One region of the Phytopseudomonas flavescens genome, then DNA from elsewhere that is predicted to be linked to it. Evidence: predicted binding sites of a transcription regulator. Region 1 holds the regulator's gene; each other region holds the start of a gene.

Region 1 (10,690 bases):
CCAGCAACGGCAGTGCGGCCAGCAGAGCGACAAGGCTGTTGCGCACGGTCTTGATCATCATCGGGTACCTCATTGGCTGTCCTGATCCCTATTGACCGAATTGAGCAGGAATTTGCCAATCAGGTCTTCGAGCACCAGAGAAGACTGGGTGTCATGGATGGTTCCGCCGTCGGCCAGCAGCTCTTCATCGCCACCGACGCTGATCCCCACGTACTTTTCACCGAGCAGCCCTGCAGTCAGGATCGACGCGGTGGAGTCCACCGGAAGATTGTCGACACTGCCGTCTAGTTCCATCGTTACGCGCCCGGTGTAGCTGTCACGATCCAGATCGATCGCCGTCACCCGACCGATGCTCACCCCCGCCATGGTCACCTTGGCGCGCATGGTGAGGCCGGCAATGTTGTCGAAGTGCGCGTAGACCTTGTAGGTGTCGACGGCGTTGCCAGGCGCCAGGCCGCTGACACGCAGAGCCAGCAGCAGCAGGGCCAGCAGGCCGGCCAGGAGAAACAGGCCGACACCGATTTCCATCGTGCGGTTTTGCATCAGAAATCTCCAAACATCAAAGCGGTCAGAATGAAATCCAGCCCCAATACGGCCAGCGAGGCATACACCACCGTACGGGTGGTGGCGCGGCTGATACCTTCGGAGGTGGGCTCGCAGTCGTAGCCCTGGAACACCGCGATCCAGGTAACGACGAAGGCGAAGACCAGGCTTTTGATTATCCCGTTGAGCACGTCTTCGCGGAACGAAACACTGTTTTGCATATTGGCCCAGAACGAGCCTTCGTAGACGCCCAGCCAGTCGACGGCGACCATCGCCCCGCCCCAGATACCGACCACGCTGAAAATCATGGTCAGCAGCGGCATGGAGATGAAGCCCGCCCACAGTCGCGGTGCGACGATGTGCTTGAGCGGGTCGACACCAATCATCGCCAGGCTCGATAGCTGCTCGGTGGATTTCATGTTGCCGATCTCGGCGGTCAGCGCGGAACCGGCTCGACCGGCGAACAGCAACGCAGTGACCACCGGCCCCAGCTCACGCAGCAGAGTCAGGGCGACCATCTGCCCGACCGCCTGCTCGGACCCGTACTTGGCGAGAATGCTGAACCCCTGCAGAGAAAGCACCATGCCGATGAACAGGCCGGAAACCACGATGATCGCGAGCGACAGCACGCCCACCGAATACAGCTGCTTGATCAGCAGTTGCAGCGAGTTGCCCGACGTACCGCGACCGAACAGCGCGCGCAGCAGAAAGATCGTCGAACGCCCCAGCGAGGCGACCACGTCGATACCCGCACGCCCGAACAGGCGTACGCGTTCGAGTGTAGATGTCCTGCGCATCAGCGCCCCCCCAGTAAATCGTCGTGGTAGCTCGGCGCTTGAAAATGAAACGGGACCGGCCCGTCTGGCGTGCCCTGCATGAATTGGCGCACCCGTGGATTCTCGGAGTCGCGCAACTCGGCAGGCGTTCCCTGCCCCAGCACCTGACTGTCACCGACCACATAGATGTAGTCGGCGATGCTCGCGGTTTCCGCCAGATCGTGGGAGACCACGATGCTGGTGATACCCAGGGCATCGTTGAGCAGACGGATCAGGCGCACCAGCACGCCCATGGCGATCGGGTCCTGGCCGACGAACGGCTCGTCGTACATCAGAATCTGCGGATCCAGGGCAATCGCCCGGGCCAGCGCGACGCGCCGCTTCATACCGCCGGACAGCTCATCGGGCATCAATTCGATGGCACCACGCAAGCCGACTGCCTGCAGTTTCATCAGGACAATGTCACGAATCATTTCTTCGGGGAGCTGGGTATGCACCCGCAACGGGAACGCCACGTTCTCGAACACGTCGAGGTCGGTGAACAACGCGCCACTCTGAAACAGCACGCCCATCTGCTTGCGCATGTCGAACAGCTCGCTGCGCGACAGGTCGGGCAGATTCAGGCCGTTGACGTGTATCTGACCCGCGCTCGGGCGCAGCTCGGCGGCTATCAGCCGCAACAAGGTGGTCTTGCCGCACCCGGAGGGGCCCATGATCCCGGTGACCTTGCCCCGCGGTATGCATATGTCGACGTTCTTGAAGATGTGCCGCTCGCCGCGTTGAAAACTGACGTTTTTCAACTCGACCGCGTACTGATTTTCGGCGCTCATCGGAACTCCATTGCGTACTGCCTTCCTAATCAGACGCCCAGCATCGGAATAAGGGCACGGCGATCGGCCATGCGGGCCAAAAATGGCAGCGGACTATAGCATTCGCGCCAATGGCCGCCAAAGCCGAGCAAGACCGACGTTCAGGCTTGTGACAGCTTTGCCACTTTTGCGCAGCGCCATGAATGATGAGTCCTGTAGTCTTTCCCGCTATAATCCCTGTCTTTTTCGTACAGCAGCCCAAGCAGAGCATGAACCAGACCCGCGACCTGATTGATTCCGCACAGCGCACCATCCGCCTCGAGATCGAGGCGGTGCAAGAGCTGCTGCCTCGTATCGACGCCGATTTCGTCAAGGCATGCGAGCTGATTCTCGCCAGCAAGGGCCGCGTGGTCGTGGTCGGCATGGGCAAATCAGGGCATATCGGCAACAAGATCGCCGCCACCCTGGCCAGCACCGGTACCACCGCATTTTTCGTGCACCCTGCCGAAGCCAGCCACGGCGACATGGGCATGATCACCCGTGACGACGTCGTGCTCGCGCTGTCCAACTCGGGCTCCACGGCCGAAATCGTCACACTGCTGCCGCTGATCAAGCGCCTCGGCATTACCCTGATCAGCATGACCGGCAACCCGGAGTCGCCGCTGTCCAAGGCTGCCGAAGTCAACCTCGACACCCGCGTAGCCAAGGAAGCCTGCCCACTCAACCTGGCGCCGACCTCTTCCACCACCGCCTCGCTGGTACTTGGCGACGCCCTGGCCATCGCGCTGCTAGAGGCCCGCGGCTTCACCGCCGAAGACTTCGCCTTCTCCCATCCGGGCGGTGCCCTGGGTCGCCGCCTGCTGCTCAAGGTCGAGAACGTCATGCACGCGGGCGAGAGCCTGCCGCAGGTCAAACGCGGCACCAGCCTGCGTGATGCATTGCTGGAAATGACCCAGAAAGGCCTGGGCATGACCGCGGTCCTTGAAAACGACGGTCGTCTGGCCGGAATCTTCACCGACGGTGACCTGCGCCGCGCCCTGGACAAAGGCATCGATGTACGTGATGCGCGCATCGACGATGTCATGACCCCGCACGGCAAGACCGCTCGGGCCGATATGCTCGCTGCCGAGGCCCTGAAGATAATGGAAGACAACAAGATCAGCGCGCTGGTGGTGATCGACACCAGTGGTTACCCGGTAGGCGCCTTCAACCTTGGTGACCTGTTGCGCGCGGGGGTCATGTGATGAACGACCTTCTGCAGCGCGCTCGCGCCATCAAACTGGCGATCTTCGACGTCGACGGCGTGCTTACCGACGGCAAGCTGTACTTTCTGGTCGACGGCAGCGAGTTCAAGACCTTCAATACCCTGGACGGCCAGGGCATCAAGATGCTGATCAATTCCGGCGTGCGCACCGCAATCATCAGCGGTCGCAAGACCCCGGTGGTCGAGCGCCGCGCTCAGAACCTGGGCATCCAGCACTTGTATCAGGGCCGTGAAGACAAACTCGACGTGCTCGACGAGCTGCTCGCCGAACTGGGCCTGAGCTACGAACAGGTGGCCTACCTGGGCGATGACCTGCCGGACCTGCCGGTGATTCGCCGTGTCGGCCTGGGCATGGCGGTAGCCAGCGCCAACGGCTTCGTGCGCGAGCACGCCCACGGCGTCACCGAAGCGCGTGGCGGCGAAGGTGCGGCCCGCGAATTCTGCGAACTGATCATGCGCGGCCAGGGCACTCTCGAAGCCGCCCAGTCCGCCTACCTTTAGGGCCTGCCGATGCTGCGCAAATTCATCACTCCCGTCCTGCTGACCTTCGGTGCACTGCTGCTGGTGGCCGCCGGGTACTGGAACATCAATCCAGACAGTTTCTCCAGCGCGCCACAGCAGAGCGGGCCGGACAATCCGATCGACTTCTACGCCGTGAATGCCCGCAGCGTGCAATACCTGCCCGACGGCAAGGTGCAGAGCGACATGACCAGCGACCGCCTGGAGCACGTGCAGAGCACCGACGTCACCCTGCTGACCGAGCCGCGCATGAATCTGTTCCGCGGCACCGAACTTCCCTGGAAGGTGCGCAGCGCCCGTGGCGAGGTAGGCCCGGATGGCGAAGAGGTCGAATTGATCGATCAGGTGCGCGTGGAGCGCACGGACGAAAAAGGCCGCCCCACTATACTCACCACCAGCCGCCTGACCGTATTCCCACAGAAGGAATATGCGCAGACCCAGCAAGCCGTTAGAATCGACGCGGCCAACGGGGTGACCACGGCACAAGGAATGAAAGCGTACTTGAATGACGGCAGGATGCTCCTGCAGTCCAACGTAAGAGGCCAGCATGAGGTTCGTTAAAACCCTCCCCCTACTTCTCAGCCTCGGCGCCACGCTCGGAAGCGCAAGCGCCTGGGCTCTGCCGAGCGACCGCGATCAACCGATCCGCGTGCAGGCCGACAGTGCTGAGCTGGACGACAAGCAAGGCGTGGCGGTGTACCGCGGCGATGTCGTCATCACTCAGGGCACCCTGAAAATCACTGGCGACACCGTCACCATCACCCAGAATGCACAGGGCGATATCGACGTGTTCACCTCGGTGGGCAAACCGGCCTACTACGAGCAGAAGCCGTCTGCCGACAAGCAGATCGTCAAGGCCTACGGCCTGACCATCCAATACTTCGCGGCCAATGAACGCATCGTGCTGATCGACCAGGCCAAGGTGGTTCAGGAAGGCAACACCTTCGAAGGCGAGAAGATCGTCTATGACACCCAGCGTCAGATCGTCAATGCCGGTCGCGCCACGGGCACCAACGTGTCGACCCCGCGCCCGCGCATCGACATGGTGATTCAGCCGCAGAAGAAACCCGCCGCCGAGCAGGGCCAATAACGATGGCAACACTGAAAGCCCAGCATCTGGCAAAAAGCTACAAGGGTCGCCAGGTCGTTCGCGACGTCAGCCTGAGCATCGAAAGCGGGCAGATCGTCGGCCTGCTCGGCCCCAACGGCGCCGGCAAAACCACCTGCTTCTACATGATCGTCGGCCTGGTTCAGGCCGATCAGGGCCGCGTGCTGATCGACGATCTCGACGTCAGCCACCAACCCATGCATGGCCGTGCTCGCGCCGGTATCGGCTACCTGCCTCAGGAAGCCTCGATCTTTCGCAAGCTGAGCGTCTCCGACAACATCATGGCGATCCTGGAAACGCGCAAGGACCTCAACCGTGCGCAGCGTCTGCAGGAGCTGGAAAGCCTGCTGCAGGAATTCCACATCACGCACATCCGCGACAACCTGGGCATGAGCCTCTCGGGTGGCGAACGCCGCCGCGTCGAAATCGCCCGCGCCCTCGCCACCTCGCCGAAATTCATCCTTCTCGATGAGCCCTTCGCCGGCGTCGACCCGATCTCGGTCGGTGACATCAAGCAAATCATTCACCACCTCAAGGCCAAAGGCATTGGCGTGCTGATCACCGACCACAACGTGCGCGAAACCCTGGATATCTGCGAAACCGCCTACATCGTCAGCGATGGTCAACTGATCGCCGAAGGCGATTCCGCTGCGATCCTGGCCAACCAGGTGGTCAAGGAAGTCTATCTGGGCCACGAATTCCGCCTGTAACGAATTTCCCGCCGATGAACGCCCAGCGCCCGCTACCCACGACAGGGTCGTAATGAAATGGTAACGGGCTCTAGGCAAAGCACTCGGATTCAGGCATATAATTTGCTTCCTAGTGGCGCTTTGGCGCCCTGTCGTGGATCGCGCACAGACGCCAGATAAGGTCTGCAATGAAACCATCGCTAGTCCTGAAAATGGGCCAGCAGCTGACGATGACACCGCAGCTGCAACAAGCCATTCGCCTGCTCCAACTGTCCACGCTGGATCTGCAACAGGAGATCCAGGAGGCACTGGAGTCGAACCCGATGCTCGAGCGTCAGGAAGAAGGCGACGACTTCGACAATTCGGACCCCATGGCCGACGGCGCGGAAAGCGCACCCACGGCGGCCGCTCAGGAAGAGAAATTTCAGGAACCAACTTTCCAGGAAAACACCCAGACCGTCGACAATCTGGAAGAAGGCGAATGGGGCGAGCGAATCCCCAGCGAACTGCCGGTCGACACGGCCTGGGAAGACGTCTATCAGACCAGCGCCAGCAGCCTGCCAAGCAATGATGACGACGAGTGGGACTTCACCACTCGCACCTCTGCCGGCGAGAGCCTGCAGAGTCACATGCTCTGGCAACTCAACCTGGCACCTATGTCCGACAAGGACCGCCTCATCGCAGTGACGCTGATCGACTGCATCAATGGTCAGGGCTACCTCGAGGAAACCCTCGAAGAAATCACCGACGCCTTCGACCCCGAACTCGATGTCGAGCTCGATGAAGTCGAAGCCGTGCTGCACCGCATCCAGCAGTTCGAGCCTTCCGGCATCGCCGCCCGCGACCTGCGCGAGTGCCTGCTTCTGCAACTGCGCCAACTGCCGGCCAATACCCCCTGGCTGAGCGAGGCCCAGCGCCTCACCAGTGACTACCTCGACCTGCTCGGCAGCCGCGACTACAGCCAGCTGATGCGCCGCATGAAGCTCAAGGAAGACGAGCTGCGCCCGGTCATCGAGCTGATTCAGAGCCTCAACCCGCGCCCCGGTTCGCAGATCGAATCGAGCGAGCCCGAGTACGTGGTGCCTGACGTGATCGTGCGCAAGCACAACGATCGCTGGCTGGTGGAACTCAACCAGGAGGCCATGCCTCGCCTGCGCGTCAACGCGCAGTACGCAGGCTTCGTGAAGCGCGCCGACTCCAGCGCCGACAACACCTTCATGCGCAATCAGTTGCAGGAAGCACGCTGGTTCATCAAGAGCCTGCAGAGCCGCAACGAAACCCTGATGAAGGTCGCGACGCAGATCGTCGAACACCAGCGCGGCTTCCTCGACTACGGCGACGAAGCCATGAAGCCGTTGGTACTGCACGACATCGCCGAAGCGGTGGGCATGCACGAATCGACCATCTCACGCGTCACCACCCAGAAGTACATGCATACACCGCGTGGCATTTACGAGCTGAAATACTTCTTCTCCAGCCACGTCAGCACCTCCGAAGGCGGCGAATGTTCGTCCACCGCGATCCGCGCGATCATCAAGAAACTGGTCGCCGCGGAAAATGCGAAAAAGCCATTGAGCGATAGCAAGATCGCTGGTTTACTGGAAGCACAGGGCATTCAAGTGGCGCGCCGCACAGTCGCCAAGTACCGTGAATCGCTCGGTATAGCGCCTTCGAGCGAACGCAAACGACTGATGTGAGCGGCCTTGTAGTAGAGCCCCAGTGTTCCTGCGGCAGGTGTATAGCCTGCCACTCACACACGGCAACAAGGAGAAGCGGTATGCAAGTCAACATCAGTGGGCACCAGCTGGATGTGACAGACGCACTACGCAGCTACATCGAGGAAAAGCTCGGACGTCTCGAGCGGCACTTCGACAAGATCACCAATGTGCAGGTCATCCTGGAGGTCGAGAAGCTCAAGCAGAAAGTCGAAGCCACCTTGCACATCGCCGGAGGCGAAGTGGTGGCCAATGCCGAGCATGAAGACATGTACGCCGCCATCGATCTACTGACCGACAAACTTGACCGCCAACTCATCAAGCACAAGGAAAAACAGCTCGACCGCCAGCAGGGCGCAATGGCCCGCTGACCTCGTCCTTCTCCTATGATCCGACTTGAAAATATCCTGACCCCCGGCCGTTCCCTCGTGAACGTGCCGGGCGGCAGTAAAAAGCGTGTACTCGAACAGATAGCTGCCGTGATCGCGCGCGACCTGCCCGATCTCGATGGCCAGACCATCTATGAAAGCCTGATCGCCCGGGAGAAACTCGGCTCGACCGGTTTCGGCAATGGCATCGCCATTCCTCATTGCCGCTTGCCCGGGTGCAGCTCACCGATCAGTGCGCTGCTGAAACTCGACGCCGCGGTGGATTTCGACGCAATCGATGGCGCCCCTGTCGATTTGCTGTTCGTGCTGCTGGTTCCCGAAGCAGCGACCGATGAGCACCTGGAACTGCTGCGCCAGATCGCCAGCATGTTCGACCGCGAGGACGTTCGCGAGCGACTGCGCCAGGCTCAGGACAGTCAATCGCTGTACCAGACCGTAGTGAACGTGCAGAACGGCCAATAGCCCTACACAGGATGAGCCCATGCGCCTGATCATCGTCAGCGGCCGTTCCGGCTCGGGCAAGAGCACCGCTCTCGACGTGCTCGAGGACAACGGCTTCTATTGCATCGACAATCTGCCTGCCGGCCTGCTTCCCGAGCTGGCCGAACGGGCGTTGCTGCACACCGAGCTGTTGCACCCGCAAGTCGCGGTGTCGATAGACGCACGCAACCTGCCCAGCCAGCTCAAGCGTTTCTCCGAACTGCTCGACGAAGTGCGCGGCCGCAATATCCGCTGCGATGTCCTGTACCTGGATGCCAGCGAAGAAACGCTGCTCAAGCGCTTTTCGGAGACGCGCAGGCGTCATCCGCTGACCAACGACCAGCGCTCGCTGGCCGAGGCCATGGTCGACGAGACCAAGCTGCTGAGCCCGATCATCGACCGTGCCGACCTCAAGATCGACACCACTCACCTGAATCTCTACCAACTGCGCGACACCCTCAAGCTGCGCCTGCTCAACCAGCCGGAGCCGGGCACCGCCTACCTGATCGAGTCCTTCGGTTTCAAACGGGGGATGCCAGTGGATGCGGATCTGGTGTTCGACGTGCGCTGCCTGCCCAACCCCTACTGGAAGCCCGAGCTGCGTGACTTCACGGGCCTCGAACAGCCGGTGGAGGAATACCTCGCAGCCCAGGAGGACGTCCAGGACATGTACCAGGACATCTTCGCCTACCTGCACAAATGGCTGCCGCGCTTCGCTGCCAGCAATCGCTCCTACGTCACCGTTGCGATTGGCTGCACCGGTGGCCATCATCGTTCGGTGTATCTCGCCAACCGCCTGGGCCACGCCCTCAAACCGCTGCTGAAGAACGTTCAGATCCGCCACCGCGACCTCAGTTAAGGAATTGCCGCGATGCCCGCCCGTGAAATCACCATCATCAACAAACTCGGCCTGCATGCGCGTGCCGCCGCCAAGTTCGTCGGAGTCGCAGGGCGCTTTCCCTGCCAGGTGAAAATCGGGCGCAGCGTCGACAGCCTGGTGGAAGGCAAGAGCATCATGGCGGTGATGATGCTCGCCGCCGGCAAGGGCACCACCGTACATCTGGCGACCGAGGGCGAACGGGAAGAGGAGGCCCTGCAGGCGCTGATCGACTTGATCAACAACTACTTCGACGAAGGCGAGTAACCGCTCTCAGACGCTCAGGGCATTGCCCAGAACCAGCATCAGCACGAACCCCGATGCGAACCCCAGCGAGGCCGGCGGCACGTCAGCGCGCCGATACAGCTTGGGAATGATCTCGCGCAGCACCACGAAGAGCATCGCTCCCGCGGCCATCGCCAGCCCCCAGGGCAGCAGCTGCAGCGACGCACCGGCCAGCCAGGCCGAAAGCACGGCGAACAGCGGCTCTACCAACCCGGACGCCGCACCGCAGAAGACCGCCTTGTAGAGCGACATGCCCGCCCCGGCCAGCACCAAGGCAATGATCAGCCCCTCGGGCACGTCCTGCAACGCAATCCCCAGCGTCAAACCGTCGGCATTCGCCAGATTGGCTGCAGCCGCCACGCCGACCGCCATGCCCTCCGGCACGTTGTGCAACACGATGGCGATGACGAACAGCCAGACGCTCGACCCGACGCCCTGATTTACCCGCGCTCGCGATGTACGGGACAACCCGTGGCCCAGCACCCATAAGGCGCCAGCACCCAGTACCACTGCCGCGGCGACCAGCAATGAGCCCCGACTGCTGGTCAGGCCCTGCTCGTCAGCCAGCTGAAAAGCCGGCGGCAGTAGTGAGAAAAGACTGGCAGCGAGCATCATGCCCCCGCCCAAACCCAGCATGGCCGTGTACGAACGTGCCGAAATGCTGCGCATGAAAATGACCGGCAAGGCGCCCAGAGCCGTGCCAAGAGCGCACAGCATGCCACCTTGCCAGGCATACCACAGAGCCGGCGAAAGCCGGCTCTGCAAACCACTCCAGACCTTGAGGGCGAGAATGGTCCCGCCGCCAACGAGCAGCATCAGGCCCAGTGCATAGCGAAAGGAGCGGCCATTGGCCGCAATCAACTCGTGCAGCGGGCTCATAGGCACACTCGATGTGGGCTCATGGGCATGCGATCAGGCCAGAGCGGCCTGATAGCGGCGTGCGACTTCGGCCCAATCGATGACGTTGTAGAACGCACCGATGTATTCGGGACGACGGTTCTGATAACGCAGGTAGTAGGCATGCTCCCACACGTCCAGACCGAGGATCGGCGTGTTGCCGTTCATCAGCGGGCTGTCCTGGTTACCGGTGCTCTCGACCACCAGTTTCTTCTGCGGCGTCACGCTGAGCCAGGCCCAGCCACTGCCGAAGCGGGTCAGTGCGGCTTTGGTGAAGGCTTCCTTGAAAGCCTCCAGACCACCCAGCTGGCTGTCGATGGCGGTTTTCAGTTCGCCTTG
Region 2 (10,690 bases), 5.6 Mb from region 1:
TTGATGAAGGTGCCGCGCGACTTGGACATCTTCTGTCCGTTCACGGTCAGGTAGCCGTGCACGTTGATGGCGGTCGGTTTGCGGTAGCCGGCACCTTCGAGCATGGCAGGCCAGAACAGGGCGTGGAAGTTGACGATGTCCTTGCCGATGAAGTGATACACCTCGGCGCTGGAATCCTTCTTCCAGAACGCGTCGAAATCCAGTTCCGGGCGACGTGCGCAGAGGTTCTTGAAGCTGGCCATGTAGCCGATCGGCGCATCCAGCCAGACGTAGAAATACTTGCCCGGCTCGTCGGGAATCTCGAAGCCGAAGTAGGGTGCATCACGGCTGATGTCCCACTCGTGCAGGCCGCCATCGAGCCATTCGGCGAGCTTGTTGGCGACCGAGTCCTGCAGCGTGCCGCTACGCGTCCATTTCTGCAGCATGTCCTGGAACTGCGGCAGCTTGAAGAAGAAATGCTTGGAGTCCTTGAGCACCGGCACCGCACCGGAAATAGCCGAACGCGGGTCTTTCAGTTCGGTGGGCTCGTAGGTGGCACCGCATTTTTCGCAGTTGTCGCCGTACTGGTCGGGTGTCGCGCATTTCGGGCAGGTGCCCTTGATGAAGCGATCGGCCAGGAACATGCCTTTTTCCGGGTCGAAATACTGGGTCACCGAGCGAGTGGCAATGTGGCCATTGTCACGCAGCGCCTTGTAGATCGACTCCGACAGCTCGCGGTTTTCCGGCGAGTGGGTGGAGTGGAAGTTGTCGAACTCCACCAGGAAGTCGGCGAAGTCACCGCTGTGCTCGGCCTTGACGCCGTCGATCAGCTGTTCGGCGGTGATGCCTTCCTTTTCTGCACGCAGCATGATGGCCGAGCCGTGGGCATCGTCCGCGCAGACGTAGATGCACTGGTTGCCGCGCAGTTTCTGGTAGCGCACCCACATGTCGGTCTGGATGTACTCGAGCATGTGGCCAAGGTGGATCGAACCGTTGGCGTAGGGCAGGGCGCTGGTAACGAGAATCTGGCGAGCTTGGGACATTGTCAGGCTGTCATCGGGTGAAGGGAGGTCGGTCACTATAAAGTAACCGGGCGCGTTCCGGCCAGCGGGCAAATAGCGCTGACATCGACTTGAATTTAGAGGCGTAAGCGGGTTCCAACGGGAACCTTCCGCTCCCAGCAAGGAGATGAACCATGCCTGCAGTTTTACGTCCGCTCGCCTGTGCCACCGCTCTGGCTCTGTTGGTTGGCTGTGCCTCGAACAACCCCTACGACAACGCCGGTGGTGGCGCAGCCAGCGGCGGTGGCCACCGTACTGCCACCTACGGCGGCCTGGCGGCGCTTGCCGGTGCGGCGGTCGGCGCTGCAATCAGCCACGATGACCGCGGCAAGGGCGCGGCCATTGGTGCCGTGCTCGCCGGCGCTGCGGGTGCCGGCTACGGCTACTACGCCGACCGTCAGGAGGCCGAGCTGCGCCGCAGCATGGAGGGCACTGGTGTCGAGGTGCAGCGTCAGGGGGATGACATCAAGCTGATCATGCCCGGCAATATCACCTTCGCCACCGACTCCGCGGATATCGCGCCCAGCTTCTATGCACCGCTGAACAACCTGGCGACCTCGTTCCAGCAGTTCCAGAACAACAGCATCGAGATCGTCGGTTACACCGACAGCACCGGTTCACGTCAGCACAACATGGCGCTGTCCCAGCGTCGTGCGCAGAGCGTGACCAGCTACCTGACCGCCCAGGGCATCGACGGCAGCCGCCTGTCCAGCCGCGGTGCCGGCCCGGACCAGCCGATCGCCGACAACGCCACTGCCGATGGGCGTGCGCAAAACCGTCGCGTCGAGGTGAATCTCAAGCCGCTGCCCAGTCAGCCCGTGCAATGAGCATCGCAGGCTGGGGGCCTGCGGGTCTCCGGTCTGCATCTGGCTTGTAGCTCGGGTAGGATAGGCGTCTTTCCTGCCATCTCCGGAGCCAAGCATGAGCGCTGATATCCGCGCCGCGGTCGAAGCCGTGTTGCGCCAGTACACCGATCCCCATCTCGATCAGGATCCGCTCAGCGCCGGTTGCGTGCGCGCCATCGACGTCATGGGCGACCAGGTCAGCGTGAAGCTCGAACTGGGCTACGCTGCTGCGCTGTTCAAGCAGGGCTGGGCGCAGTTGCTGCAACTCGCCATCGAGAATATCGAAGGTGTACGCAGCGCCAGCGTAACGGTGAACTGCGTGATCGCCGCCCACAAGGCGCAGGCTCAGGTGCCGGCCCTGGCCAACGTCAAGAACGTCATCGCCGTGGCGTCCGGCAAGGGTGGGGTGGGCAAGTCCACCACCGCTGCCAACCTGGCCCTGGCATTGGCCCGCGAGGGCGCACGGGTGGGCATTCTCGATGCGGATATCTATGGGCCCAGCCAGGGCATCATGTTCGGCATTGCCGAAGGCACGCGGCCTCAGGTCCGTGAGCAGAAGTGGTTCGTGCCGCTCGAAGCCCATGGCGTGCAGGTGATGTCCATGGCTTTTCTCACCGACGACAACACCCCGGTGGTGTGGCGCGGGCCGATGGTCTCTGGCGCGTTGCTGCAGTTGGTCACCCAGACGGCCTGGGATGACCTCGATTATCTGATCATCGACATGCCGCCCGGCACTGGAGATATCCACCTGACCCTGGCGCAGAAAGTCCCGGTGGCGGGGGCGGTCATCGTCACCACGCCGCAGGATCTGGCCCTGCTCGACGCCCGCAAGGGCGTCGAGATGTTCCGCAAGGTGAACATTCCGGTGCTGGGCGTCGTGGAGAACATGGCCGTGCACATCTGTTCCAGCTGCGGCCATGCCGAGCATCTATTCGGTGAAGGGGGGGGCGAGAAGCTGGCTGCCCAGTTCGGCGTCGATCTGCTGGCCTCCATGCCACTGTCCATGGCCATTCGCATGCAGGCCGACGGCGGCAAACCGACGACCATCGCCGATCCGGAAAGCCAGATCGCCATGCTCTATCAGCAGGTAGCCCGTCAGGTCGGTGCGCGTATCGCCTCGAGTGCGGCGACGGCGCAGGTTATGCCGACCATCGTCATCGCTGACGATTGAAAACCGCTGCGCGCCCGCCTGGCGGGCGCGCAGGTAAATCGCAGGCATAAAAAAACCCCGCCGAAGCGGGGTTTTTTATAGAAAGAGCAGGTTAGATAACCTGAACTTCCTCAGCTTGCATGCCTTTCTGACCACGGGTGGCCACGAAGGAAACTTGCTGGCCTTCTTTCAGGCTCTTGAAGCCATCGCTCTGGATAGCTTTGAAGTGTACGAACAGGTCGTCACCGGATTGCGGAGTGATGAAGCCGTAGCCTTTCTCATCGTTGAACCACTTAACGGTGCCATTCTGACGATTGGACATGTGATGTCTCCTAATATCTAAATAAATAACAGCCCTGGAATAGGACCAGGCCGGGACTGAGTGCAACGAGTACTAGGAGTCGGACGATGTTTGGATCGAAATCTAGGCATCATGTAGCGATTCGCGGTGACACATGCAGCACAGTGGGGTCACCATACCCGCTTTTTTCGGGAAGTGCGAATGGTCTGTAAGTCTTTCTGCGATTTCCTTGCATTCTCCTCGTTGGCTTATAGCCGAAACGCTGTGTCAAGAGGCTTTGAACCCGAACCTTCAGCCCGGTAAGATGCGCTCACTTTTTCACCGAACAGACCTTCAGGACGGCCCCGCCATGAGCATCAAATCAGACAAGTGGATTCGCCGCATGGCCCAGGAACACGGCATGATCGAGCCGTTCGTCGAGCGCCAGGTGCGTAGCGAAGGCGGTCAGCAACTGATCTCCTACGGTGTGTCGAGCTACGGCTACGACGTGCGCTGCGCCGATGAATTCAAGGTCTTCACGAATATCAACTCCGCCACCGTCGACCCGAAGAATTTCGATGAGAAAAGCTTCGTCGATATCAAGAGTGACGTGTGCATCATCCCGCCGAACTCGTTCGCCCTGGCTCGTACCGTGGAGTTCTTCCGTATTCCTCGCAACGTGCTGACCATCTGCCTGGGCAAGAGCACCTACGCGCGCTGCGGCATCATCGTCAACGTCACGCCGCTGGAGCCGGAATGGGAAGGGCACGTGACCCTGGAGTTTTCCAACACCACCACACTGCCCGCGAAGATCTATGCCAACGAGGGCGTTGCGCAGATGCTGTTCCTCGAGTCCGACGAGGCCTGTGAGGTGTCGTACAAGGACCGTGGCGGCAAGTATCAGGGGCAGCGCGGGGTCACCCTGCCCAGGGCCTGATACGGCCTCTGCGGCGCGCTGCCAAGAAACCGGGATTTTCCCGGTTTTTTTGTGCGCAGCGGTTACCCGATGCTCAAGATCTTGACGGCGTGGGGTCAAATCGCAGGCAAAAAAATGGGCGCTTCATGCGCCCGGAGAAATCAATCGATGCCTAGTTTCTGAGTGGATGCGCCCCATGAAGTTCCAAAGGATTTATAGGGCGAACTGTTCACGGGTGGCAGGTCTACATGGTTATCAAGGCGCGCGACTTCGCGTGCCAGCAACAATGCCACCGCTGGAGACACACTATGAGTCAATGGAATATCGCCTACAGCAGAGATGAGGCGGCAGAAGTCCTCAAGGTCAAATCGAAAGACAAACCCAGTCTGGAACAAGCCGTGATCTGGCTGCTGGAGTGGGCCGAAGAGAATCTGGAGCGCCTCGAACCGAAGGAGCAGCCCCGTGAGGAGCAGACTCCCGCAGTTCGCCTGGAGGAGCGCTTCGGCATCACCATCACCGGCATCGCCCGAGACTGACGACCATGCGGCTCGGGCTCAGGCGCGAGCGCGCTCCTTGCTCGCCGGCTCTGCAACGGAGGCGGAGCGGCGTGCATTCATGGGTTCGACCTTGCGCTGCTTCTCGTGCAGGAAACTCAGCACCGCATGGCGATAGGCGTTGTAACGCGGATCGTCCGCCAGTGCGATGCGATCACGGGGCCGCGGCAGATCGATGGTGAGGATCTCGCCGATGGTCGCCGACGGGCCGTTGGTCATCATCACGATGCGATCGGAGAGCAGCACCGCCTCGTCGACGTCGTGGGTGATCATCATCACCGTATTGTGCAACTCGCTCTGGATACGCATCACCTCGTCCTGCAGATGGGCGCGGGTCAACGCATCGAGTGCGCCGAAGGGTTCATCGAGCAGCAACACCTTGGGTTCCATGGCCAGCGCGCGGGCGATGCCGACGCGCTGTTTCATGCCACCGGAAATTTCGTTGGGCCGCTTGTGCAGGGCGTGGCCCATGCTTACCAGTTCCAGATGATGCAGCGTCCAGTCACGGCGCTCGGCCTTGCTCTTGGTGCGCTTGAAGACCTTGTCGACGGCCAGGGCGACGTTTTCCTGCACCGTCAGCCAGGGCAGCAGCGAGTGGTTCTGGAACACCAGGCTACGATCCGGGCCGGGGCCGCGAACTTCTCTGCCATCCAGAATCACCGCACCGCTGCTGGAGTCGGTCAGGCCGGCGACGATGTTCAGCACCGTCGACTTGCCGCAACCGGAGTGGCCGATGATGGAGATGTACTCGCCGCGCTCGACGTTGAGGTTGATCTGGTTCAGCACATGGGACGTGACGCCGTCACGCTCGAAGTACTTTTCCACGTTTTCGATGCTCAGGTAGTGCTTGCTCATATCCGTATTCCTCAGGCCGATGTGCCGCGGGTGATGCGATTGCCGACGAACAGCACCAGGCGATCGAGCAGGAAGCCGACCACGCCGACGTAGACCAGGGCGAGAATGATGTCGCTGATGCGCGAGGCGTTCCACGCGTCCCAGATGAAGAAGCCGATACCCACGCCCCCGATCAGCATCTCTGCAGCGATGATCGCCAGCCAGGACAGCCCCACGCCGATGCGCAGCCCGGAGAAGATGTAGGGCGCGGCGGCGGGCAACATGATCTTCTGGAAGTACTCCACGCCATTGAGGCGCAGCACCTTGGCGACGTTGCGGTAGTCCTCGGGGATATTGCGGATGCCCACCGAGGTGTTGATGATGATCGGCCAGATGGCGGTGATGAAAATCACGAACAGGGCCGACGGGTGACTGTCCTTGAAACCGGCCAGCGAAAGCGGCAACCAGGCCAGCGGCGGGACGGTACGCAGGATCTGGAACAGCGGATCGAGGCCGCGCATGGCCCAGGTCGACTGGCCGACCAGCACCCCCAGGGCGACGCCGACGACCACCGCCAGGGCATAGCCGTAGGCTACGCGCTCGAGGCTGGCGAGCAACTGCCAGGCCATGCCGACGTCGGTGCCGCCATTGTCATAGAACGGATTGACGATCAGCTCCCAGGTGTCTTCGATGACTTGGCTGGGCGGCGGCAGCGAAGCATTGGCGCCGCTGCATAGCAATTGCCAGATCAGCAGCAGTGCCGCGGTGATCACCAGAGGCGGCAGCACCGATTGCATCAGCGTGGTCGACAGCCGTTTCAGCCAGCTTGGAGCGATGACACCAGCCGGCAGGGCCAGCGATTTTACGGGCGCATTCATGGGGCGGTTCTCCGGTTAGGCCTTCAGGGACAGGCTGTCGAGATAGGCTTGCGGGTTCTGCGGGTCGAAGGTCTTGCCGTCGAAGAAGGTCTCGACGCCGCGCGATTTGGATGGCGGAATCTGCTCGGCAGGCACCGCGAGCTCGGCGGCGGCCTGGCGCCAGATGTCTTCGCGATTGACGGTGTCGATCAGTGCCTGGCTGTCGAAATCCTTCGGCAGGTAGCCCCAGCGTTTGTTTTCGGTCAGGAACCACAGGTCGTGGCTCTGGAAAGGATAGGAGGCGAACTCGCTCCAGAAGCGCATCACGTGCGGGCTGTTTTCCACCACGCGGCCGTTGCCGTAGTCGATGTTGCCTTGCAGGCGTGCCAGCAGATCCTTGGCAGGAGCGCCGATCCAGCGGCGCTTGGCACAGATCTCGGCGACCTGCTCCTTGTTCTCCGCCGCTTCGCAGAACATCTGCGCTTCCATCACCGCCTTGAGCAGCGCACGGGTAGCGTTGGGGTTGGCGTCGACGTAATCGGCGCGCAGCGACAGGGCCTTTTCCGGGTGATTGGCCCACAGTTCGCCAGTGGTGACCGCGCTGTAGCCGATGCCCTGGTTGATCAGCTGCGCGTTCCAAGGCTCACCGACGCAGAAGGCGTCCATGCTGCCGACCTTCATGTTGGCGACCATTTGCGGTGGCGGGATCACCACCGTCGGCAGATCCTTGTTGGGCTCGATGCCGCCGGCTGCCATCCAGTAGCGCAACCACAGGTCGTGGGTGCCGCCGGGAAAGGTCATGGCCGCGGCGATTTTCTGGCCCTTGGCAAGTTTGGCGGCGACGGCCTGCTTGAAGGCGCTGGCGTCGGTGCCGAGTTTGAGGTCCTGGTATTCCTTGCTGATGGAAATGCCCTGACCGTTGAGGTTCAGGCGCGCCAGCACATACATCGGCAATGGGGTGTTGTTGGTGGTGACCTTGCCGGCGGCCATCAGATAGGGCATCGGCGTGAGGATATGGGCACCATCGATGCCGCCACTGCCGGCGCCAAGCACCAGATTGTCGCGAGTGGTGCCCCACGACGATTGCTTGAGCACTTCCACGCCGGTCATCCCGTGCTTGGCGAACAGGCCCAGTTCATCGGCCACGAACAGCGGTGCGGCGTCGGTCAGGGCGATGAAGCCGAGCTTGGCCTTGGTGGTCTCCAGACCATCGCTGCCGGCAGCCCATACCGCGCTGCTCAGCCCCGCCGGCAGCAGGCTCATCAGCGCACCGCCACCAAGCAGACCCATGGACTGCTTGAGAAAGGTACGGCGCGGCTGGCTGGTGCTGTCGTCGATGCTCGGCAATGTACGTGGCTTGTCGTCCATATCGTTTTCCCCAAAAGGCACGCATAAAAAAACGGCGTCACTCTCATGGCAGCGCTCGGGCTGCAACGAGGGTGGACGCCGTTGTCCAGAATTCGGATTGTGGAGGGGCAGTGCCTGCCTCACTCATGATGGACTTAGCAGGTTGCATGCCAGACATCCTGTCGCCTGATTCGACGGCGAGGCGATCGCCGCCGTGCAGCATACATCGATGCGTTAACTGCTTGAGAAGGAAGGCTTTTCGAAGCGCGTCCGACACGCGTCGACCATCCGCGAGCCAAGCGGGCGACATTTGCCGCCGCACAGCAGCAGGGCGCGATGTCCCTTCAGTGCGCGCAGCAGGTGCATGGCGAGTTCGTTTTTGGGCATCGGGAGAATGCGGTCGAGCGAGGCGATACTGAGGGTGGAGTTCGAACTGGGTGCTGGCGGTTCAGCGAAAACTGCTTTCACGGGCGGGAATCGCTGCGCTATCTCCGTGTATCAAAAAACGCTTGTTTCGATGGGTCGACATCAAAAGCAGACATTGTTGCCTTACCTGTGGGAACGGGCGTCCCCGCCCGCTCCCACAGAGACTGCACCGATGATCGCTGCAGCCATTGCACATGGCTGCAGCGTCGAAAGATCGTGAATAGATTCGAGCAGGGATGGCGAGCGATGCCTGGCAGGCAAGCGCTCCACTCAGCCGCGCTTGCCCTTGTCTGCGCGCGGATTTTCCTGGGCCTTGCGGGCGGCGAAGGCGAGCAGGCTCTGGGCCACGTCGACCAGCCGCATGCTGCGTTCCATGGCGGATTGGCGCAGGCGTGCGTAGGCATCTTCTTCACTGAGCCGGTAATCGTTCATCAGCAGCTTCTTGGCTCGCTCGATCAGCTTGCGTTCGTTGAGGGTCTCGCGGGTTTCCTTGAGCTCGTCGCTGACCCGCTGCAGACGCTGGTTCTGCTCGTGCAGCAGGTCGAGCACCGAGCGCGCCAGGTGGTTGCCCACCGAATCCTGAGGCGCACTGTCCAGCGTGCTGCTGTGCACGCTGAACAGCAGCGCCTGATCGCTGCCGACATCCATCTGCGCCAGGCGCTTGAGCAGCGTGCGATGGTTGTCCAGGTCTGCATGGGCCTCGGCGATACTGCTACGGCAATGCTCCAGCAGGCGATTGGCGAGGTGGTTTTCCACCTCCTTCATGGCATCGATGCGCCGGGTATTGAGTTCGAACCACAGCTCACAGAGGCTTGGATCCACGGTGGCATTGGCCGAGGTACGCTTGGCGATGCCGCGCAGGCTGATCACCTGAGCGACGGTGTCGCCACCGTGAATCTGCTGCCAGAGCGCCACTGCTTCGTTATCGGCGAACTCGCCGAACACATCGAAGCAGCGCTCCTGGCCGTCTTCGAGATGCTGCAGGCGCTCCTGCAACTCGGCATCGAAATGCCCGCGCGAGAAGCCTTCCACGCCGGCAGCGCGCTCCTGGCCGGCCAGCTCCTTGCCCTGCATGAAGTTGAACATGGCCACCAGCAGCCGGGTGATGCCTGGATCGACAGCGGTATCGGCGGCTTCGAAGACCACGGCCAGCAAGCCGCCGATCAGCCGTGTGAAGGCCTGGGTGGCCAGGCGTGGCGTGGGCTCCAGTTCACGGATACGACGCCGCAATCCGGGCAGTTCGTCCAGGCCATGCAATACATAGGCGATGCGGTTGAACAGACGGGCACGGTCCGCGGCATTGGCCTGGGCGGTATCCATGGCCATGAAGCATTCGTGTACCTGGCGCTCTACGGCGGCTGATTCGGCACTGTGTGCATCAAGTTGGTGCAGGTAATGGCTCGACTGGTTGCCGAGATAGATGTTGGAGTAGCCCCGTTCCTTCTGCAGGTGGTGCACCAACTGGCTGATATGGGTCACCAGTTGGCAGGTGAAGGACAGGCTTTCCAGGCCCTGCAGCTCGCAACGGCGGGCGGCGAGCATGAAACGCAGGGCGGCAGGCATGGTGGTGTCAGGCATGAGGGCAGTCTTTCAGGCAGTACGGTTGAACTAAAACAGTGCAAATAGCAGTCCAGTTGCCTTTGCCGGACTGCTTTTGGCTCAGGCGCTGCGCATCTCCAGTTCTCTGGCGGCGTCCATGGCGGCGCCGACCACGTCGCCAATCACCAGAATGGCCGGGCTTTTCAGCCTGAACGCCAAGGCGGCGTCGGCCATCTCCAGCAGGGTGCTGCGGCATTCGCGTTGATCCGGCAGCGAGGCGTTCTCGATCATCGCCACGGCGGTATGCGCCGCCATGCCTGCCTCGAGCAGATGCTGGCGGGTATCGGCCAGGGTGGCGATGCCCATGTACACCACCAGCGTCGTGCCGCTGTCGGCCAGCGCCTGCCAGTTGGGCGAGCTGCCATCCTGAGTGTGTGCGGTCACCAGGGTGACGCCGCGGGCGACACCGCGCAGCGTCAGGGAGATACCGCAGCGGGTCGCCGCGGCCAGGCCGGCGGTGATGCCGTTGACGATCTCGCAGTGCACGCCGCGGGCGGCCAGCCAGTCGGCCTCTTCGCCACCACGACCGAAGATGCACGGGTCACCCCCCTTGAGGCGTGCGACCACCTTGCCCTGGCGGGCATAGCGCAGCATCAGGCGATGGATGAAGGCCTGGGGCGTTGAGCGGCAGCCTCCGCGCTTGCCCACGCGGATCACCCGGGCACCGGGGCAGTGCTCCAGCACCTGCGGGTTGACCAGGTCATCGATCAGCACCACGTCGGCCAGGCCGAGGGCACGCACCGCCTTGAGGGTGAGCAGTTCCGGGTCGCCTGGGCCGGCGCCGATCAGCCAAACGCTTGGGTTCATCACGGTAATCCTTCTCTGTAGGGGCTGTTGACGTT
Region 3 (10,690 bases), 1.8 Mb from region 1:
GCGCCCTGCCGTGTGCTTGAGGGCCGTCTCGATCATGATCCGCTCGAACGCCGGTACGGCGCTGTCGAGGAGGTTCGACTGGCCACGGCCCAGGGCCTGATCGGCCCACTGGCGCAGTGCCTGTTCCCAGTTGCTGACCGGTGCATTGTCCTGGGGCTGGACGAGCAACTCCGGCGGCAGGTCGTCGACATGCACTTCACGCCCCGAGGCCATCACCGTGATCCAGCGGCAGGTGTTCTCCAACTGGCGCACGTTGCCCGGCCACGCCAGCTGCTGCAGGTAATCCTCGGTTTCGCTCTTCAGCAGCTTGGGCTCGACCGCGAGCTCCGTGGCGGCACGGCTGAGGAAGTGCCTGGCCAGGGTCGGAATGTCTTCGCGGCGATCGGACAGGCGCGGGATGTGGATGCGGATCACATTGAGGCGGTGGAACAGGTCTTCGCGAAACTTGCCGGCCGTGACCAGGCTTTCCAGATTCTGGTGGGTAGCGGCGATGATGCGTACATCCACCTTGACCGGCGTGTGCCCGCCGACCCGGTAGAACTCGCCATCGGCCAGCACGCGCAACAGGCGGGTCTGGGTGTCGGCCGGCATGTCGCCGATCTCATCGAGAAACAGGGTGCCACCATCGGCCTGCTCGAAGCGCCCGCGCCGCTGGTTGGCCGCGCCGGTGAAGGCGCCTTTTTCATGGCCGAAGAGCTCGGACTCCATCAGGTCCTTGGGGATCGCCGCCATGTTGAGGGCAATGAACGGCGATGCTGCCCGCGGGCTGTGACGGTGCAGGGCATGAGCGACGAGCTCCTTGCCGGTACCGGACTCGCCATTGATCAGTACGGTGATATTGGAGTGCGACAGCCGGCCGATGGCCCGGAATACCTCCTGCATCGCCGGCGCTTCACCGATGATTTCCGGGGTGCGCGCTTGTACGACCGGCACGTGAAGGCCCTGCTGCTCCTGGGCATGCTGATTGGCACGCTTGACCAGCGATACCGCTTCGTCGACATCGAAGGGTTTGGGCAGGTACTCGAAGGCGCCGCCCTGATAGGACGCTACGGCGCTGTCCAGATCCGAATGGGCGGTCATGATGATCACCGGCAGGCGCGGGTGCATCTCGCGGATTCTGGCCAGCAGCTCCAGGCCGCTGGAGCCAGGCATGCGAATGTCGGAGATGATCACGTCCGGCTGCTGACGGGTCAGGCGACCGAGCACGCCATCGGCGCTGTCGAAGCTCTGGGTGCTCATGCCCTCCTGCTGCAGGGCCTTTTCCAGGACCCAGCGGATGGAGCGGTCGTCGTCAACGATCCATACGGTTTCACTGCGGCTCATGTCGGAGTTGCTCCTTGTTCCAGCGGCAGAAAGATCGAGAACACGGTGTTGCCAGGATGGCTCTCGCATTCGATCAGGCCTTGATGCTGACTGATGATGTTCTGGGTAATCGCCAGGCCCAGCCCGGTGCCGTCGGCACGCCCGCTGACCATGGGATAGAAGATGGTTTCCTGCAGTTCAGGCGCGATACCCGGACCGTTGTCGATGATTTCGATCTTGGTCACCAGGCGATGGCGAATGTAGCCAATGGTGAACTGCCGCAAGGTGCGCGTGCGCAGGGTGATGCGCCCAGGGCGCAGGTCGGGCTTGGAGCCTATCGCCTGCATGGCATTGCGCACGATGTTGAGTACGGCCTGGATCATCTGTTCGCGGTCGATGATCAGGTCCGGGATGCTCGGGTCATAGTCGCGCACCAGCACGATGCTGCCCTGGCTCTCGGCTTCGACCAAGCTGGCGACGCGTTCCAGTACTTCGTGCACATTGGTGACCGCCAGCGATGGCAGCTTGTTGGAGCCGAGCATGCGATCGACCAGATTGCGCAGGCGGTCCGACTCTTCGATGATGACGTTGGTGTAATCCTTGAGGCTTTCCTCCGGCAGCTCGCGGGCCAGCAACTGGGCCGCGCCGCGAATGCCGCCCAGCGGGTTCTTGATTTCGTGGGCCAGGCCGCGGACCAGCAGTTTGGTGGTCTCCTGCTTGGAGAGCTGGGCTTCTTCCTTGGTGATGCGCAGCAGGCGATCACGAGGATGCACCTCGAGCAGCAGCATGGTTTCGCCGCGGCTGAGTACGGGCGTGACGGCGTAGTCGACGGTCAGGCTCTGGCCGGTCTGGGTGGTCAGCACGGCCTCGCGTTTGTTGAACGGATGCGCCTCGGCGACCGCCTGGCGCAGAGCGCCCAGGGCTTCCCGGGTTTCGGTGAACAGTTCGCTGATGAACTGGCCGTGGCTGCGTTGACCGCTGACGGCCAGAAGCATTTCGGCGGCAGGGTTCATGTATTCCAGGCGCAGGTCGGCATTGAGCAGCAGCGTGGCTGTGGTCAGGTTGTCGAGCAGCAGGCGGTGCAGGGCTTCATTGATGATCATCGGGCAAGCTCCAGGGGCTTGCCCGCAGTGCATCCGCCAGCAGGGGATGTCTGGACAAGGCGATGGCCGTTGTCTGGCAACGTGGCGCAGCTTGGCGTGTCTCGTTGCGGGTGTGGGCCAGCCAAAATTCGTTCCTCGTGCGGTTTGCTGCAGAAGGGCCGGAGGGTATGGCGGTCGAGGCGCACCTCGGGCCATCCGGCAGTGCGGGAGAAAATGCAAGAAGCAAACCAAAGCCCTCTAAAGACGCGCGCAAAGGCGCAATGGGCCGGATTTGGCAACTTTTCGGCGCAACGATGAAAATCGTCGTGTGCCAATTTGGGACGAGTATAGAAATAGGTGCGTTGATGCGCACCTTATTGGTGCGAAGTGATTTGAGGCGGAGTGTCTTGCGGCGCCGGTCGTGTCGCCGCGGCGGGTATTACAGGAAAGGCAGGATGCTGATGATGCCCTTGTCTTCCTCTTTCGGCTTGTCCTTGAGCGGGCATTCCGGACGCACGCCGTAGTCGGTTTTCTCGCAGGGGCGAACCTTGCGCTTCTGGGCCAGGGTTACCCGCTTCATGTGGAAAGGCTGGCTGGGCGTGCGCTCGACGATGATGCCGCCCTCGGTGATGATTTCCACGGCGATCTGGTGAGTGCCTCGGTCGACGTTCTCGAGGGGGAATACCGGACTACGCCCGGCGCTGCCGACCGGTTGGCCGTCCAGTAGCAGGCGATAGCTATGGCCCGGGTGCAGAGCTGGGTCGCTGTTGACGGTGACGATCAGGTTGCCGGCGTTGTCGTTGATGGTCGCGTCCGGTTGCGGAATGGTGATTCTCAGTAGCTCGTAGCCAAGCACCGGCTGGGGTGCGACTGGTGCGGTAGGGGGCGTGCTGCGCGGTTGCGCAGGCTCGATGCGGTTGGATGGTGCCATCTGCACCTGCTGGGCGTTGCCGTCTCGCGGTTTATCGGTGAACACGCGATTACCCTCTGCATCCACATAGGTATAAACCTGGGCGAGGCAGGGCAGGGCGATCAGCAAAAGGCCGAAAAGCAGGGCGCGCATGGTGATCACTTACCTCGGGCCGGGCTGTTGGTGCTGGTGCGTTGCACCGTGAAGGTGCGCGTTTCGCTCTGCTGGACGATCTGCTCGCCCTGCATGACGGCAACCGCCAGGCTGTGCTCGCCACGGTCAATCTGATTCACCTGCAGGCGCGGCACGTTACTGGGCGAGCCATAGGGTTTTCCATCCAGTATCAGGCGCAGGCTGTGGCCGGGACCCAGGCGGGGCTCGATGGTGACGCCTACCGAGAAGGTGCCGTTGTTGGCGCGTAGCGCTTCGTCACTGGGCAGGTCGCGCAGCGCCAGTATCTGATAAGGGTTCTGAGGCATCTCGCTCAGTCGGGGCGTGGCCGGCTGCGCGGGCGCGGCCGCCGGCTCCGTGGTATTGATCGGCTTCAGCTCGACACTCTCGGCCTTGGTGCCCTCGGGGGGCTGATTGGTGAACACCGTGTTGCCGTTGGCATCGGTGTACTTGTAGATCTGTGCGCTGACCGGCAGGGCCAGTATCAGCAACAGGCAAGCGAGCGTGCGGCGCATGGGGCCGGTCTCCGATCTGGATGATGTGAGTAGCCTTGCACCGCGGCGGCGCGCTGGCAAGCGTGCGACGCCAAGGATTTGCACTGCGCCCATGAAATGGCAGGCATAAAAAAACCTCCCCGGCAGAGCTGGGGAGGTTTCTGTCACGCCGCTATGTGCAGCGAGGCTGGTTTAGACGCTGTAGTACAGGTCGTATTCCAGCGGGTGCACGAAAGTGCGCACCTTGATTTCTTCTTCCGATTTCAGCTCGATGTAGGCATCGATGAAGTCGTCGGAGAACACGCCGCCCTTGGTCAGGAATGCGCGGCCCTTGTCCAGCTCTTCCAGGGCTTCTTTCAGGCTGCCGCAAACCTGCGGGATCAGCTTGCCTTCTTCCGGCGGCAGGTCGTACAGGTTCTTGTCCGCAGCGTCGCCAGGGTGGATCTTGTTCTGGATGCCGTCCAGGCCGGCCATCAGCAGTGCTGCGAAGGCCAGGTAGGGGTTGGCAGCCGGATCCGGGAAGCGCGCTTCGATGCGGCGGGCTTTCGGGCTGGAAACGTATGGGATACGGATCGAGGCGGAACGGTTGCGAGCCGAGTAGGCCAGCATGACCGGCGCTTCGAAGCCTGGAACCAGACGCTTGTAGGAGTTGGTCGACGGGTTGGTGAAGCCGTTCAGGGCCTTACCGTGCTTGATGATGCCGCCGATGAAGTACAGCGCGGTTTCCGACAGGCCGGCATAGCCTTCACCGGCGAAGGTGTTCTTGCCGTCTTTGGAGACCGAGATGTGTACGTGCATGCCCGAACCGTTGTCGCCGTACAGCGGCTTCGGCATGAAGGTGGCGGTTTTGCCGTAGGCATCGGCCACGTTGTGCACGCAGTACTTCAGGGTCTGGGTTTCGTCGGCCTTGGCCACCAGGGTGTTGAACTTCACGCCGATTTCGTTCTGACCGGCAGTCGCCACTTCGTGGTGGTGAACTTCGATGACCAGGCCCATTTCTTCCATGGCATTACACATGGCAGTACGGATTTCGTGGTCGTGGTCGCACGGCGGAACCGGGAAATAACCGCCTTTGACGGCTGGGCGGTGGCCCTTGTTGCCGCCTTCGATGTCGGCGTCGGTGTTCCAGGAACCCTGTTCGGAGTAGATCTTGAACATGGAGCCGGAGATGTCGGACTTGAACTTCACTTCGTCGAAGATGAAGAACTCTGGCTCCGGGCCTACGAATACGGTGTCACCGATACCGGTGGTTTTCAGGTATTCCTCGGCGCGACGAGCGATGGAGCGCGGGTCACGATCGTAGCCTTGCATGGTGCTCGGCTCGATGATGTCGCAGACCAGGATCAGGGTCGGCTCTTCGGTGAACGGGTCGAGAACGGCAGTGCTGTCATCCGGCAGCAGGATCATGTCGGAGGCTTCGATGCCTTTCCAGCCATGGATGGAGGAACCGTCGAACATCTTGCCGACTTCGAAGAATTCGTCGTCCAGGGCATCACGGGCCGGCATGGTCACGTGGTGCTGCTTGCCCTTGGTGTCGGTGAAGCGCAGGTCAACCCACTTCACGTCGTGTTCTTTGATCAGTTGAACAGCCTTAGACATGTTGTCCTCCAGGTGGATAGGGTCTTCTATTGACCCTTCTTTGAGTTCGTGACGCCGGGCAAGATGGTCTGCCAGGACACCCTGCCTCACAAGGGAGCAATTTGCATGCCAGTGCCCCGTGATGGGCTCATGCCCTGAAAACCAGCGCTGGCGCGGGTATCCTCTCATCAACGCGCATCGGCGTGGCTCCTTATTGGTGCGAATATTTAACATCGTGCTCGATATTGGTGCGATGGCGGAATGTTTGAGGATTTTTGGTCAAAGCTTGAGCAATTTCCGCTATAATCCGCGCCCCTGTTTTTCAGGCCCTGGTGCCCGACATTTGCTCCCATGAAACTGATCGTCAAAGTCTTTCCGGAAATCACCATCAAGAGCCCGCCGGTTCGCAAGAACTTCATCCGGCAGTTGGCCAAGAACATCCGTGCAGTCACGCGTGATCTCGATCCGCAACTGCAGGTGACCGGTGTCTGGGACAATCTGGAAGTGAAGACCGAGGTCACCGAGGCCAGGCTTCTGCACGAGCTCGTGGAGCGCCTTAGCTGCGTGCCGGGCATCGTGCATTTTCTGCAGATCGACGAATACCCGTTGGGCGACTTCGACGATATCGTCGAAAAGTGCAAGCTTCATTACGGCGACCTGCTGCCGGGCAAGATCTTTTCAGTGCGCTGCAAGCGCGGTGGCCGGCATTCTTTCTCCTCCATCGATGTCGAGCGTCATGTCGGCAGCCAGTTGCGCCAGCAATGCGGCGCTGCAGGTATCGACCTGAAGAAGCCCGAGATCGAGGTGCGCATCGAGATCCGCGATCAGCGCCTGTTCGTCATTCATCACCAGCATCCGGGCATGGGCGGTTATCCGCTGGGCTCGCTGGAGCAGACTCTGGTGCTGATGTCCGGTGGTTTCGACTCTACCGTCGCCGCTTACCAGATCATGCGCCGCGGCCTGATGACCCATTTCTGTTTCTTCAATCTCGGTGGTCGTGCCCACGAACTGGGCGTGATGGAAGTCGCCCATTATCTGTGGCAGAAGTACGGTCGCTCGCAGCGCGTGCTGTTCATCAGCGTGCCGTTCGAGGAAGTGCTCGGCGAGATTCTCGGCAAGGTCGACAACAGCTACATGGGCGTGACCCTCAAGCGTATGATGCTGCGCGTCGCCAGCCGTCTGGCCGATCGCCTGCAGATCGATGCGCTGGTCACCGGTGAAGCGATCAGCCAGGTATCCAGCCAGACCCTGCCGAACCTCTCGGTGATCGATTCGGTCACCGACAAGCTGGTACTGCGCCCGCTGATCACCAGCCATAAACAGGACATCATCGATACCGCCGAGGCTATCGGCACCGCCGAGTTCGCCCGGCACATGCCAGAATACTGCGGCGTGATTTCGGTGAACCCGACCACCAAAGCCAAGCCCAATCGCGTCGTTTATGAAGAAGAGCAGTTCGACATGGCCGTGCTCGAGCGCGCCCTCGAGCGGGCACGCCTGATCGCTATCGATCGGGTGATCGAAGAGCTGGGCCAGGACGTGCAGGTCGAGGAAGTCGCCGAGGCGTTGCCGGGCCACGTGGTGATCGATATTCGTCACCCCGATCAGGTCGAGGACGAGCCGCTCGAGCTCGCCGGTATCGACCTGCAGGCCATGCCGTTCTATGCCATCAACAACCGTTTCAAGGAACTGGATGCTAGCCGCCAGTACCTCCTGTATTGCGACCGAGGGGTGATGAGTCGCCTGCATGCCCACCACCTGCTGAGCGAGGGACATGCCAATGTGCGCGTTTATCGTCCGGCATAAGACGCCCGGGCTCAATGGCGGCAGCATCCGCCATCGCCCTCCCGACCCGATTGGCGACGAGTTTGTCGCCACACATCGTTAACAGACTGCCTTTATCCTTAATCCCGATTTTTCGCGTTGGGCCGCTGAATGCAACTGCTGGGTAGCCCGACCCAACCTACGAGACCACTACTGTGATCGAGAATCTACGCAACATCGCCATCATCGCCCACGTTGACCATGGTAAGACCACCCTGGTTGACGCCCTGCTGCGTCAGTCCGGCACCCTGGAGCGCAGCGAGCTCAACGACGAGCGCGTGATGGACAGCAACGACCAGGAGAAAGAGCGCGGCATTACCATTCTGGCCAAGAACACCGCCATCAAGTGGAACAACTACCGCATCAACATCGTCGACACCCCCGGCCACGCCGACTTCGGCGGTGAAGTAGAGCGCGTGATGTCGATGGTCGACTCCGTGCTGCTGGTCGTTGACGCCCAGGACGGCCCGATGCCGCAAACCCGTTTCGTGACCAAGAAGGCCTTCGAAGCCGGCCTGCGTCCGATCGTGGTGATCAACAAGATCGACCGTCCGGGCGCGCGTCCGGATTGGGTCATGGACCAGATCTTCGACCTGTTCGACAACCTCGGTGCCACCGAAGAACAGCTGGACTTCCAGGTTGTCTACGCCTCGGCCCTGAACGGCATCGCCGGTCTGGATCACACCGACATGGCTGAAGACCTGGCCCCGCTGTACCAGGCCATCGTCGACCACGTTCCCGCGCCGAACGTCGACATCGACGGTCCGTTCCAGATGCAGATCTCGGCACTGGACTACAACAGCTTCCTGGGCATCATCGGTGTTGGCCGTATCGCCCGTGGTCGCGTCAAGCCGAACACTCCGGTTACCGCCATCGACGTCAACGGCAAGAAGCGTAATGGCCGTATCCTCAAGCTGATGGGCCACCACGGTCTGCACCGTGTGGACGTCGAAGAAGCCACCGCTGGCGACATCGTCTGCGTCAGCGGCATGGACGAGCTGTTCATCTCCGACACCCTGTGCGACCAGAACAACGTCGAAGCGATGACCCCGCTGACCGTCGACGAACCGACCGTATCCATGACCTTCCAGGTCAACGATTCGCCGTTCTGCGGCAAGGAAGGCAAGTTCGTCACCAGCCGTAACATCAAGGAGCGCCTGGACAAGGAGCTGCTGTACAACGTTGCCCTGCGTGTTGAAGAAGGTGACTCGGCCGACAAGTTCAAGGTCTCCGGCCGTGGTGAACTGCACCTGTCGGTACTGATCGAGAACATGCGCCGCGAAGGCTTCGAAATGGGCGTTGGTCGTCCGGAAGTGATCATCCGTGAAGTCGACGGTGCCAAGCACGAGCCGTACGAAAACGTCACCATCGACATCCCGGAAGAATCCCAGGGCAAGGTCATGGAAGAAATGGGTCTGCGTAAAGGCGACCTGAGCAACATGGTGCCGGATGGCAAAGGTCGCGTACGTCTGGAATACAACATCCCGGCGCGTGGTCTGATCGGCTTCCGTAACGCCTTCCTGACCCTGACCAACGGTGCAGGCATCCTGACCTCGATCTTCGACCGTTACGACGTGATGAAGTCGGGCCACATGTCCGGCCGTCAGAACGGCGTACTGGTGTCGATCGATACCGGCAAGGCGCTGACCTACTCCCTGGAAACCCTGCAGGCGCGCGGCAAGCTGTTCGTCGAGCACGGCCAGGAGATCTACAACGGTCAGATCATCGGTCTGAACAGCCGCGACAACGACCTGGGCGTCAACCCAACCAAAGGCAAGAAGCTCGACAACATGCGTGCTTCGGGTAAGGACGAAACCATCGCTCTGGTTCCGCCGGTCCGCTTCACGCTGGAGCAGGCTCTGGAATTCATCCAGGACGACGAGCTGTGCGAAGTGACGCCGAAGTCGATCCGTCTTCGCAAGAAGATCCTCGACGAAGGCGAGCGCACCCGCGCTGCCAAGAAAGCCAAGAACTGATCCGGTTCTAGCTGACTAGAGAGCCCCCGCCGGCGTGAGCCTGCGGGGGCTTTTTTGTGGGCGTTGATCGCGCTGACAACGGCAAGCGCACCCGGAAATCTTGCCCGCTGCCATGACAAGTCACCTTTCACGTTGTCAGTATCGGTGCGAAAAATTGCCGGGTTTTGCCGTTCCATTGCCGTCGTCCACAATTGTGAGCGACGCCATCATCTGAACGTGTGAAGCCCATATACTGCGGGGTCTGTCAGGCCTGCGCCCGGCATGGATGGTTTTCTCTTCAAGGATGCGAGTGCATGCAGTGGATTTTCATGCTGGTCGGACTGGTGCTCGGCGCGCTGTTGCTGGGCGCGACGAATGGCGAAGCGATGGCCGGGGCGGCGCTGGGTGCCCTGCTTGGGCTGGCGGCAGGGCAGGCGCTCGCGCTGCATGCGCTGAAGCTTCAGCATGAGGCGCTGCGTAAATCTCTGGCGGAGCTGATTGCCCGCTTCAACCATGGCACCGGCGACCTGCACGAGCGCCTCCTGCGCCTGGAGCAGGGCGCTGCGCAGCCGCGCACCGATACGCTGCCCGAACAGCCCGACGTAGCGCCAGTCCGGACTCCTGTGGAGTCTGCCGCTGCGGCGCCTGTCGCGCCGACCGTCGAGCGTGACTGGGAACTCGACCTGGTACTGCATGCTGCCAAGCCGGCTGCACCACCTGCACAGGTGAGCCCGCAGCCCACCTTGGAGCTACTTGTCGCGACGCCTCTACCGGCTGCCGGGCAGGGCGCCGAGCCGCCGGCGCCGACCTGGCTCGAACGTGGCATCACTGCGGCGCGAGACTGGCTGCTCGGCGGCAACACCGTATTGCGCGTGGGGCTGGTGCTGCTGTTCCTGGGCCTGGCTTTCCTGCTGCGCTACGCCTCGGAGCGGGTGGTGGTGGCCATCGAGTTGCGCTACGCAGCAGTGGCGCTGGCGGCGATCGCGCTGCTGGCACTGGGCTGGTGGTTGCGTCAGCGGCGACCTGCCTATGCCTTGCTGATGCAGGGCGGGGGGATCGCCGTGTTGTACCTGACGGTATTCGCGGCCATGCGTTTGCATCCTCTGCTTTCCCCGCAGGTGGCCATGGTGCTGCTGGTGGTGGTGACCCTCTGCTCGGCCGTGCTGGCCATCCTGCAGGACGCCCGTGGCCTGGCCGCGGCGGCGGCGCTGGGCGGTTTCGCCGCACCGATCCTGGCCTCCAGTGGTGGTGGTAGTCACGTCGCCCTGTTCAGCTATTTCGCCCTGCTCAACGCCGGGATCTTCGCCATCGCCTGGTTCAAGGCCTGGCGCGAGCTCAATCTGATCGGTTTCGTCGGCACCTTCGGTATCGGCC

What was found. Region 1 encodes sigma-54, which starts transcription at its own class of promoters, with help from an activator protein. Its sites were predicted from a motif close to ANTGGCATNNANNTTGCTNT; they were not measured.
Region 2: a site for sigma-54 is predicted at 7,979-7,998, ahead of FHR27_RS00905 (CmpA/NrtA family ABC transporter substrate-binding protein). Genes of this name have one in related genera too.
Region 3: a site for sigma-54 is predicted at 5,652-5,671, ahead of glnA (glutamate--ammonia ligase). Genes of this name have one in related genera too.

Annotation. Positions count from the first base shown of each region.
Region 1 is NZ_JACBYV010000001.1:5,751,097-5,761,786, reverse strand. It holds gene FHR27_RS25690 (MlaC/ttg2D family ABC transporter substrate-binding protein) at 1-58, opposite strand, end outside; gene mlaD (outer membrane lipid asymmetry maintenance protein MlaD) at 70-543, opposite strand; gene mlaE (lipid asymmetry maintenance ABC transporter permease subunit MlaE) at 543-1,340, opposite strand; gene FHR27_RS25675 (ATP-binding cassette domain-containing protein) at 1,340-2,149, opposite strand; gene FHR27_RS25670 (KpsF/GutQ family sugar-phosphate isomerase) at 2,398-3,372, shown strand; gene FHR27_RS25665 (KdsC family phosphatase) at 3,372-3,893, shown strand; gene lptC (LPS export ABC transporter periplasmic protein LptC) at 3,903-4,472, shown strand; gene lptA (lipopolysaccharide transport periplasmic protein LptA) at 4,459-5,001, shown strand; gene lptB (LPS export ABC transporter ATP-binding protein) at 5,004-5,729, shown strand; gene FHR27_RS25645 (RNA polymerase factor sigma-54) at 5,897-7,405, shown strand; gene hpf (ribosome hibernation-promoting factor, HPF/YfiA family) at 7,486-7,794, shown strand; gene ptsN (PTS IIA-like nitrogen regulatory protein PtsN) at 7,810-8,274, shown strand; gene rapZ (RNase adapter RapZ) at 8,294-9,151, shown strand; gene FHR27_RS25625 (HPr family phosphocarrier protein) at 9,164-9,436, shown strand; gene FHR27_RS25620 (ZIP family metal transporter) at 9,443-10,333, opposite strand; gene FHR27_RS25615 (superoxide dismutase) at 10,367-10,690, opposite strand, start outside.
Region 2 is NZ_JACBYV010000001.1:201,018-211,707, forward strand. It holds gene metG (methionine--tRNA ligase) at 1-1,022, opposite strand, end outside; gene FHR27_RS00870 (OmpA family protein) at 1,175-1,867, shown strand; gene apbC (iron-sulfur cluster carrier protein ApbC) at 1,962-3,056, shown strand; gene FHR27_RS00880 (cold-shock protein) at 3,148-3,357, opposite strand; gene dcd (dCTP deaminase) at 3,686-4,252, shown strand; gene FHR27_RS00890 (hypothetical protein) at 4,540-4,767, shown strand; gene FHR27_RS00895 (ABC transporter ATP-binding protein) at 4,786-5,640, opposite strand; gene ntrB (nitrate ABC transporter permease) at 5,652-6,497, opposite strand; gene FHR27_RS00905 (CmpA/NrtA family ABC transporter substrate-binding protein) at 6,513-7,844, opposite strand; gene FHR27_RS00910 (hypothetical protein) at 8,058-8,291, opposite strand; gene FHR27_RS00915 (nitrate regulatory protein) at 8,520-9,827, opposite strand; gene cobA (uroporphyrinogen-III C-methyltransferase) at 9,909-10,655, opposite strand.
Region 3 is NZ_JACBYV010000001.1:3,959,380-3,970,069, reverse strand. It holds gene ntrC (nitrogen regulation protein NR(I)) at 1-1,323, opposite strand, end outside; gene glnL (nitrogen regulation protein NR(II)) at 1,320-2,405, opposite strand; gene FHR27_RS17840 (DUF4124 domain-containing protein) at 2,824-3,447, opposite strand; gene FHR27_RS17835 (DUF4124 domain-containing protein) at 3,453-3,980, opposite strand; gene glnA (glutamate--ammonia ligase) at 4,152-5,558, opposite strand; gene thiI (tRNA uracil 4-sulfurtransferase ThiI) at 5,889-7,343, shown strand; gene typA (translational GTPase TypA) at 7,517-9,337, shown strand; gene FHR27_RS17815 (DUF2339 domain-containing protein) at 9,631-10,690, shown strand, end outside.